Regions from separate parts of the Stenotrophomonas sp. C9D9 genome, predicted to be linked through region 3. Evidence: predicted binding sites of a transcription regulator. Region 3 holds the regulator's gene; each other region holds the start of a gene.
What was found. Region 3 encodes FliA, which starts transcription of late flagellar genes. Its sites were predicted from a motif close to TAAAGTTTNNCNNNCNNNGGCCGATAA; they were not measured.
Positions count from the first base shown of each region.

Region 1: the regulator FliA is predicted to act here: its motif matches at 1,786-1,812, upstream of ACXI0D_RS14135 (methyl-accepting chemotaxis protein).
Region 2: the regulator FliA is predicted to act here: its motif matches at 1,136-1,162, upstream of ACXI0D_RS05970 (methyl-accepting chemotaxis protein).

Region 1 is NZ_JBSZIF010000004.1:1,899,629-1,902,902, reverse strand. It holds gene ACXI0D_RS14135 (methyl-accepting chemotaxis protein) at 1-1,757, opposite strand, end outside; gene ACXI0D_RS14130 (arylamine N-acetyltransferase family protein) at 1,960-2,802, shown strand; gene ACXI0D_RS14125 (VOC family protein) at 2,867-3,238, opposite strand.
Region 2 is NZ_JBSZIF010000004.1:121,056-124,329, forward strand. It holds gene ACXI0D_RS05970 (methyl-accepting chemotaxis protein) at 1-1,104, opposite strand, end outside; gene ACXI0D_RS05975 (hypothetical protein) at 1,315-1,713, opposite strand; gene ACXI0D_RS05980 (DUF2628 domain-containing protein) at 1,713-2,600, opposite strand.
Region 3 is NZ_JBSZIF010000006.1:791,392-794,665, forward strand. It holds gene flhF (flagellar biosynthesis GTPase FlhF) at 1-753, shown strand, start outside; gene ACXI0D_RS19225 (MinD/ParA family ATP-binding protein) at 740-1,627, shown strand; gene ACXI0D_RS19230 (RNA polymerase sigma factor FliA) at 1,624-2,367, shown strand; gene cheY (chemotaxis response regulator CheY) at 2,425-2,817, shown strand; gene ACXI0D_RS19240 (protein phosphatase CheZ) at 2,817-3,274, shown strand, end outside.

The sequences.
Region 1 (3,274 bases), on a different contig from region 3:
GTGACGATGCGGCCCAGCTGCGCGACGGTGGCATTGGCATCGTCCCGCATGCGCGCGAACACGCCCTGCAGGTCCCCCTCCATGCGCACGCTGAGGTCGCCGCGGGCCAGTGCAGCGAGCAGTGCCTGCAGGTCACCGAGGTTGGTTTCAAAGGTGGCCAGCAGGCGATTGATGCTGGTCGACAACGTGCGCACGAAGCCCTGCTTGCCCTCCAGCGCGATACGGCCATGCAGGTCACCGTGTGCCGCCGCATCGACCAGGGCAGCCACTTCGGTTTCCAGCAGCGTCTCCAGCGCACGACTGCGCCATTCCACCGCTACGCCGAGGAACTGCCCTTCGTCGATGATGGGGTTGGCAATCAGCTGGTAGCGCACACCGACATGACCGATCTCGCGCTCCTCGCGCTGACGCACGCCGGCCAGGCTGGCCAACGCCGGATGCAGGCGCACTGCATCGCTGCCCACCAGGTCTTCGAGCTGGCGTTCGAGTTGCTGCAGCAGTGCCGGATTGACGTAGGCCACCTGGCCCTCGGCATCGATCACCATCAGCCCGGTCTGCGCGCTGTCCAGCGCCTGGCGCACGCGGGTATTGCCGCGCGCACCGGCACGCTCGGTCTCGATGCGCGCACGCAGGCGCTGCTGCATGTCGACCAGGCGCTGTGCCAGCTGTCCGATCTCGTCGTTGGCGTTGTACACGCGCAGGGTGGTATCCAGGCGGTCGTCGGCGATATCGCTGGCGAAACGCAGGGTGTCCTGGATCGGCTGGCGCACCGCACGCAGCACCAGCACCAGGCTGGTGATCAACACGCCGGCGACCAGCAGCAGGGTCACTGCGAACAGCACGCTCATGGTGCGCGTGCCGGCCTGCTGGCGCGCCTGTGCCTCGGCCAGCACCGCCATCTGGGCCTGCTGGAAGGCGGCCAGCGCCGGCGCCACGCCTGCGGCGGTATCCAGCAACGATTGCGCCTCCACATCCAGGCCAACGCGGGCGGCGGTATAGCCCAGCAACGCGACCTGATAGGCCTCCATGCCGTTGCGAAGGGCATCCTGCGCATCGGTCGGCAGGCCCACCAGCGCGAGATCGAACGGCAGTTTCTCTTCGCTCGCACGGTCGGCATGGGTGGAATCGCCATCGAGCAGCAGCAGCGCCTCCTGTCGGCGCATCTTCTGCAGGGACAACGCCAACGAAGGCCGCTGCAGCGCATCCACCTGCGCCTGCAGGGTGTCGGCGGCCTGCTGCAGCTGCGCGGCGAGGCCGGCATCGCCACGACCCATCTCATCGACGCGTTCGAACAGGGCGGCCACACCCTGCGAGAATGCACCGGCAGCTTCGGTCAGCGCCTGCAGCGCCTTGCGCCGGCCGGCATCCATCGGCATCGCGCGCAGCGCCTGAAGATCGGCCTGCAGCGCCTTCTGCGTCGCCAGCAGCTGCGCGCGGTCGGCATCGTCGAAACTGCGTGCATACTGGGTCTGCAGACGACGCGCCTCGGCCACCCGTGTCGCCAGGCTCGCGGCCAGATCGCTGCCGTGCTGGTAGCTGGCCTGGCTGCGTGCCGCCTGCGTGCTGGCATGGCCGGTCCAGGCGTAGACCGCAGCGATCGCGATCAGGCCCAGGCCACAGACCCACAGGGTCGCCTTGAGCTTGTTGGCTACGCTGAGCCGGTGCGGCTGCAGCCACAGCAGCAGGCCGGGGGACGCCGAGCGCAGCGCGGCAAGCCGCATGCGCAGGGACCGGAGGTGGGGGGCAACGGCCGACATGACAGACTCCAGGCGGAAGGACGCACCTGTATCGGCTGGAAATGGAGCAACTTTAGGGCGTTCTTGGTGCAGTTCCACCGATTGCTGGCGGACGCGGCCTTTGTACCCGGCACAGGCGACGGGGGGATGACACCCGCGCAGTGCTTGACCTCAACCCCGGTTGGGGGAGCACAGTGGACCTCCCTCCCCGCCCGGTGCCCCCATGACGACGCTCGATGTCCCCCGCTACCTGCAACGCCTGCAGCTGGATGCACCGCCACCGCTGACGCTGGCGGGCCTGACGCTGCTGCAGCAGCGCCACAACGCACTGCTGCCGTTCGAAACCCTCAGCTGCCTGCTGCGCGATGCAGTGCCGATCGACCTGGACAGCGTGCAGCGCAAGCTGCTCGACGACCACCGTGGCGGCTACTGCTTCGAACTCAATGGCGGCCTGCTGGCGCTGCTGCAGGCGCTGGGCTTCGATGCGCAGCCGTTGAGCGCGCGCGTGCTGCTGGCCGCCCAGGACGGCGAACTGACCGCACGGACCCACCTGCTGCTGCGCGTGCAGGTGGACGGCGATGACTGGCTGGTGGATGCCGGTTTCGGCAGCCTGACCCCGACCGTGCCGCTGCGCCTGCGTGATCCACAGCCGCAGGCCACGCCTCACGAGCGCTTCCTGCTGCAGCGCCTGCCCGGCGAGGGGGATTTCGTGCTGTCCGCCGAGTCCAGCGATGGCTGGCGGGCGATGTATCGCTTCGACCTGCACGCGCCGGCACCGATCGACAACGTGGTGGGCAACTGGTACGTGTGCACCCATCCCGATTCCAGTTTCCCCGGCCAGCTGCGCGCGTCACTGACCGGGCCGGACTGGCGACGCACCATCGGCAGCGGCAACTACACCGAGTACCGCCCTGGCCAGGCACCGGACAAGCGCCCGCTGCATGATGTTGGCGACGTGCGCGAAGTGTTGCAGCAACGCTTCGGCATGCAGTTGCCGGACGATCCACGGCTGGATCCGGCGATCAACGACTGGCTGCAGCGCTCGCGTGCCGCGACCCACGTGTAGCGTCGAGCCATGCTCGACTGCTGTTGGCGGCGCGGGGAACGCGTCAGTCGAGCATCGCTCGACGCTACAGAACCGCGCGCGCCTGCAATGCGATCCGGTTGCCTTCGCTGTCGCGGATCTCGGCCACGCGCCAGTCGCCGGCATCGGCCGGGCCGAAGCGCAGCTCGGCCCCTGCCTGCAGCGCACGCTCGAGGCTGGCATCCAGGTCATCGACGCCGATATAGATGCGCGCGCCCTGTTCGGAGGGCCGGTAGTCCGCACCCTGCACCAGCGACATGCTGGCGCCGGCGGCCTCATCGGCAAACGGCAGGTACGCCATCCTGCAGTCATGCAGCAGGATCGGTTCGTCCACCGCCACCTGCAGCCATTGCTGGTAGAACGTGATGGCCCGGACCAGGTCAGTGACCGGTATCTCAACGTGCAGGATGGGGTTCATCGCCGCAGGATAACCGGATACTGACACGGCCTTGCA
Region 2 (3,274 bases), on a different contig from region 3:
GCTGAAATCGCCCGCCGCCGCTGCCGTCGCCAGCCGGCGGATCTCGCTGTTGATCGCCGACAGGCTGGTCTTGGTCTCGTCCATGGCCTGGGTGATCGCCGCCTTCTCGCCCGGCAGCGGATCCATGTCCACCGACAGGTCGCCACGGGCGTAGTGCTTCATCACCTCGATCAACCGGTTCTGCACCTGCACGTGCGAGCCGACCAGCGCATTGGTCTCATGCACCATGCGCCCGTAGTCGCCGGGAAAGGCACTCTCGTCCATGCGGTAGCTGAGGCTGCCCGCATCGTGCTGGCGCGCCAGCTCACCCTGCGCCGCCATCACCGACTGCAGCTGCGCCTGCATGCGCTGCATCGACCGGAGCAACTGGCTTACCTCATCATTGCCGGAGGCGTCGATGCTGCTGTCCAGCCGCCCGTTGGCGATGCCATCGGCCAGCTTCACCGCCCCTTCCAGCGGACGGGTCAGGCTGCGGGTGATGGCCCACGCGGCCAGTGAACCCAGTATGAGGCTCAGCACGCCGAACACGATCGACAACGTACCGGTCCAGGATTCGGTTGACCGGTATTCCTCGCGGCTGCGCGCGGTCAGCGCTTCCTGATGCCGCAGCAATGTCGAGATGGCCTCGTTCCATGCGGTTGCCAGCCCATGCTCGGCGAGCAGTTCCTTGGCCGCGCCGTCGAAATCACCGGCCTTCATGCGCTCGTGCAGATGCTGGGTGGAGGCATCGGTGGCCTTGCGTGCCGCGTCGATCTTCGCAACCAGGGTATCGCCGGTGGCATCACGCGGAATCTTGATGTATTTGGCCCAGATGCCGTCGTAGGTCCGCGACAGCTCCTGCGCCTTCTGATAATCCTTGTCGAAATCCTCGCCACGCTTGATCACCATCAGCCGGCGGTGCATCAACACTGCGTTGTTGGTATCCAGCATGTCGTTCAACAGCCGCATCTTCACCATGTTGACGTCCACCACTTTCTCGAACTGGGCGGACTTCAGGTGATTCCCGTACAGCACCAGGCCGACGATGGCCACGATGAACAGCAGCAGCAGTCCAAACCCGGCACCCAGCCGGGATCCCACTCGGAGGTTGCGTAAGGCGAGCATCTCAATTCCCTTGATCATGGCCGTACGATCGATGGCGGCGCAGACAGGGGAAACTTTATGGGTCGATATTATTATATCGATCCAAAACTCTGGAACTGTGCAGACAGGTGTGAAATCAGACGACCCACGAAGGCGTTATATCCATAAGGTATATCGCCACGGGTAGCGCGAATGGGATCAGGCCGGGGCCTGCCCCCCCGCTATCCGGCATTACGGTGCAGCAGGCCCCGGGAAGACCAGATCCTTTCCGAGCCTTGCCGCATAGACGCTCTCGAACTGGAACGAGAGCACAAATCGAAACCCACACGTCGCGGCGTAGCGCTTTGTGAAGCGGCAGATTTCCTCCCAGGCGCTTTCAAACCCGCTCGCGCGGAAATGAAACGAGCCGAGCAGGCCCACCTGCCACTCGACTTCAAGCCCTTCCGCTACGAGCGCCTCCGGCGGGTCGACGATGCCGAACCCGAAGCTGGTGTTGGACGCTGGAAGATACCCATGCAGACCGTCAGTACCGTCGGAGTACTCGGCCTGGATCGAATCCAGGGCGTGCAGCACGGCATCCAGGTCGGCACCGGCTTCGGCTTCGGCTTCGAGAAACAGCGAAATGCTCATTACTTGTGCAAGTCGATAAGGGTATGCCTGTTGAAGAACCGCATCTTCCCCTCGATCGTGAAGTCCGTGCGCCTGATTTCACCCAGCATCATCTCGCGTTGGGCGTCGTTCAACGTACACGGCTCCAGGACATTGGCCTTCAGCACTTGACCTGGTGGCGCCAAACGCAACTCGACAATGCAGGCATTGCCCTCGGTTGGAACGCCCGCTGGCCACGCCGTCATTGCGATCGCACGCATTTGCTCCTGGTACACCACCCGCTCCGCTTCCTCTATCTGCGGGTCCGGCAGATACGGCGGGTTCGCCGCCACGTACACGGCAGACTGCGTGGGCGTTGGCTCTGATATCGAACCAACGATCAGTTTGATAAGGGTGTTCTGTGAGGCCGTTACCGCCAAGGCGATCACCAGAGCGGTGTAGCTGACGCCGCCAGCCTTCTGCAGTTCAAGGTGCCGACGATGTGCCCCGCGATGCTCGGCATCAACCATGCGGACAATCCTTCGACAGTGCGCCAGGTACAGCGGATTCGCCAGGATTCCTGCAAGTACGCGAAACACCACGAAAGAGAGCAAGGACAACCATGGCAGCCCCAGCAGCGCGAAGGTGGTCATCAGCAACGGCGAAAGGATGAACCAGATCGCGCCCCACGCATGCATGCGCCGGAAGAAGAACCAGAGTGACGAGAACAGGAATGCCGGCCAGTTCCATCGCCTTGGCGCCCTGCCGCATGCTTCGTACAGCCTCCAGTAGTGGAGATAGGTGGAGAACCTGTCTCCTACCACGATCGCCAGTGCGTCCTTTTCGCTCAGCCCATCGGAGGCTGTATCTGTGCGCTGTACTGCTTCACCGTCGGCGCTACCGAAGGTGGGTTCAATCCTTGCTCTCATTATCTTTTATCCAAACTCGCCACGAAACTCGACCTTGCTCCAGACAGGCTCCTCTGTCACCTCAGCATGAGGCCTACTGCGGCCGACAAGAATCTCGAATTCGAAGTCACAACCAAATTCAAGATCCTCTTGCATCGCCAGCCCCCCCCCTTTCAATCCCTATTGCCATCAGGGAAGCCGCCGCCCAAACCCCTACGACCTAACCTTTCCAACCGACTCCACCCACTCAACCCAGACAGAGGAATCATTCGGACAACCGGAATCACTTAGAGGCGACATGAGACGCCCAATAACTTCGAAAAGCGGAAGATCCTCACCGGATCGATCAAAGATCGCCTCGAGGAATACCAGCATTACTGAGAACGCATCCAGCAACGTCAAACGTCCGCCTGATGAACTAATTTGCGCGCTACAGAATTCATAATTAAGAGCATTTCCATCGACTGAAACCTCAGCAAATGCGTCGCACCAGTCACCCCACATTACCGGGTCGTTGGGCAAGCCATTCGCCCACAGAAATTCCCCTCCCGAAGACAATAGATCAGCAAGAGTGCCCTGCCCCCTCTCCATATACTTATTCAGGAAAAGGCATTCGGCGGCCTGAAATAATGGCATGGGACCGCCGCAAGATTATCTATTGGCGCTTCAACCAAGAGTTGCAGCACCTCTCGGAA
Region 3 (3,274 bases):
CTGGCCCGCGACGTGGCCATGCAGATCCCGCTGGAGACCGAGGCCCACCGCGGCCGCGGCCTGATGCTGGGGCTGATCTCGCGCAAGCTGCCGATCGCTCCGGTCGACCCGCTGGAAGAAGGTGGTGTGATCGCCCTGGTCGGACCGACCGGCGCCGGCAAGACCACCACCATCGCCAAGCTGGCCTCGCGCTTCGCCGAGAAGCACGCACCGCGCGACGTCGCCCTGGTCACCACCGACACCACCCGCATCGGTGCCCGTGAGCAGCTGTATGGCTACGGCCGCCAGCTCGGCATCGCCGTGCACGAGGCCAACAGCGGCACCGACCTGGACCAGCTGCTGGAACGCCTGAAGGACTACAAGCTGGTGCTGATCGACACCGCGGGCCTGGGCCCGCGCGACCGTGCCCTGGCCGCCCAGCTGCAGTGGCTGCGCGCCGCCCGCCAGGTCCGCACCCTGCTGGTGCTGCCGGCCAACACCAGCTTCGGCGACATGGACGAGGTGGTGCGCCGCTTCGGTGCGGCCAACCTGCAGGGGCTGGTGCTGAGCAAGCTGGACGAGACCGGCCGCTTCGGCAACGCCCTGTCGGTGGCCGTGGACCACGCCCTGCCGATCACCTGGGTGACCGATGGCCAGGACGTCCCGGAGGACCTGCACCGGGCCAGTGCAGCCAATCTTGTACTTCGCCTTGAAGATTTGCGCCGAGCGGCCGATATGCCCTGCAACCCGGAGTTGAACCATGCCGTCGCGTGAGTACGCCAAGCTGACCAAGACCTTCCCGCTGTCGGCCACCCGCAGCGAGCCGCTCGGCCCTGTGCGCACCATTGCCGTGACCGGCGGCAAGGGCGGCGTGGGCAAGACGAATGTGTCCGCCAACCTGGCCGTGGCGCTGGCCGGCATGGGCAAGCGCACGCTGCTGCTGGACGCCGACCTCGGCCTGGCCAACATCGACGTGATCCTGGGGCTGAACCCCACCTTTACGCTGGCCGACCTGGTTGCCGGCCGCTGCTCGCTGGACGACGTCATCGTCGAAGGCCCGAACGGCGTGCTGGTGGTCCCGGCCGCATCGGGCCGCCGGCACATGGCCGAACTGGCCCCGGCCGAGCATGTCGGCCTGGTCAACGTGTTCTCCGAACTGGAACGCGAGCTGGACATCATGGTGGTCGATACCGCCGCCGGCATCACCGACGGCGTGCTGACCTTCTGCCAGGCCGCGCAGGACACCGTAGTGGTGGTCTGCGATGAGCCGGCTTCAATCACCGACGCCTACGCACTGATCAAGGTGCTGTCGCGCGAACGTGGCGTGGACCGCATCCAGGTGGTGGCCAACATGGTGCGTGACCCGAACGAGGGCCGCGTGCTGTACGAGAAGCTGACCCGCGTCTGCGAGAAGTTCCTCGCCGATGTCTCGCTGAACTACCTGGGCTGCGTGCCGCAGGATGACTGGCTGCGCCTGTCGGTGCAGCGCCAGCAGCCGGTGGTGAAGGCCTATCCGTCCAGCCCTTCGGCGCTGGCGATCACCGAGATCGCGCGCCGCACCGCACGCTGGCAGGCACCGACCGAACCGCGTGGCGGTGTCGAGTTCTTCCTCGAACGCATTCTCAAGCAGCGCGGGGTGGCCGCATGAAAGGCGCAGCCCAGTACAGGGAAGTCCAGCGCTCGGCGGCCAACGAGGTCATCGCCCAGCACTCGGACCTGGTGCGGCGCATCGCCCACCACCTGGCCGCGCGCCTGCCGGCCAGCGTCGAAGTCGATGATCTGATCCAAGCCGGCATGATGGGCCTGATCGAAGCCTCGCGCAGCTATGACGCCGACCAGGGCGCGTCGTTCGAGACCTATGCCTCGATCCGCATCCGCGGCTCGATGATCGACGAGATCCGCCGTGGCGACTGGGTGCCGCGCTCGGTGCACCGCCGTGCCCGCGATGCCGCCGCCACCATCCGCCGCCTGGAACAGAGCACCGGCCGTGCCGCCAGCGCCACCGAAGTGGCCGCCGCGATGGAGATGCCGCTGCCCGAATACCTGCGGCTGATGGAAGACGCCGCACGTGGCCAGGTGCTGAGCCTGGAGTCGCGCATCGAAGACCAGGGCGAACTGGACACCGTCGCCCAGGGTGGCCCGACCCCGCAGCAGGTGCTGGAGCGCGGCGAGTTCGGCCGCGAGCTGGGCAAGGCCATCGGCCACCTGCCCGAGCGCGAACAACTGGTGCTCTCGCTCTACTACGAGCAGGAGCTGAACCTGAAGGAGATCGGCGCGGTGCTCGGCGTGAGCGAATCGCGGGTCTGCCAGATCCACGGCCAGGCCGTGCTGCGCCTGCGCGGCCGGCTGAAGATATTCGAGGCCGTCGACGCCGGCCTGGAAGAATGAACATCCCCGAGGCGGCTGCCCCCGGCCGCCCGGAATGAACAACAAAGGAACTCTGCTTTGAACAAGAACATGCGCATCCTGATCGTCGACGACTTCTCGACCATGCGTCGAATCGTCAAGAACCTGCTGGGCGATCTGGGCTTCACCAACACCGCCGAAGCCGAGGACGGGCATGCCGCGCTGTCGCTGCTGCAGAGCCAGCCGTTCGATTTCGTCGTCACCGACTGGAACATGCCGGTGATGACCGGCATCGAACTGCTCAAGGCGATCCGTGCCGATGCCAAGCTGAAGACCCTGCCGGTACTGATGGTCACCGCCGAAGCCAAGCGCGAGCAGATCATTGAAGCGGCCCAGAACGGCGTGAACGGTTACATCATCAAGCCGTTCACCGCGCAGACGCTGGAAGAAAAGCTCGGCAAGATCTTCGAACGCCTGGCGGCCAGCGCCTGATGGATACCACGGTCGACAAGAACGCCCTCGCCCTGCGCCTGCAGGAGGCCCTGGACGCACTGGAGTCCGGTGACGAAGCCGCGTGGCGGCAACGCATCGACGGACTGGTCGCGCTGCGCACGCAGCCGATGATGAGCGGCCTCTCGCGGCTCGCCCGCGAGCTGGGGCAGGCGCTGGGTGAACTGCCGACCGTGCCCAGCGAAGCCGGCGAACTGGACGATGCCTGCGCACGCCTGGACCACGTGGTGGCGATGACCGAACAGGCCACCCACCGTACCCTGGACCTGGCCGAGGAATGCCGCAGCCTGACCGAACAGCTGCGCGCCGAAGGCCTGCAGCCGGGCCAAGACGCGCAGCTCGAGCGCATCCGCCACAACCTCACCGAGATCGCCCTGACGCAGAGCTACCAGGACCTGACCGGGCAGATCATCCGTCGCGTAGTGGGCATCGTCCGCCG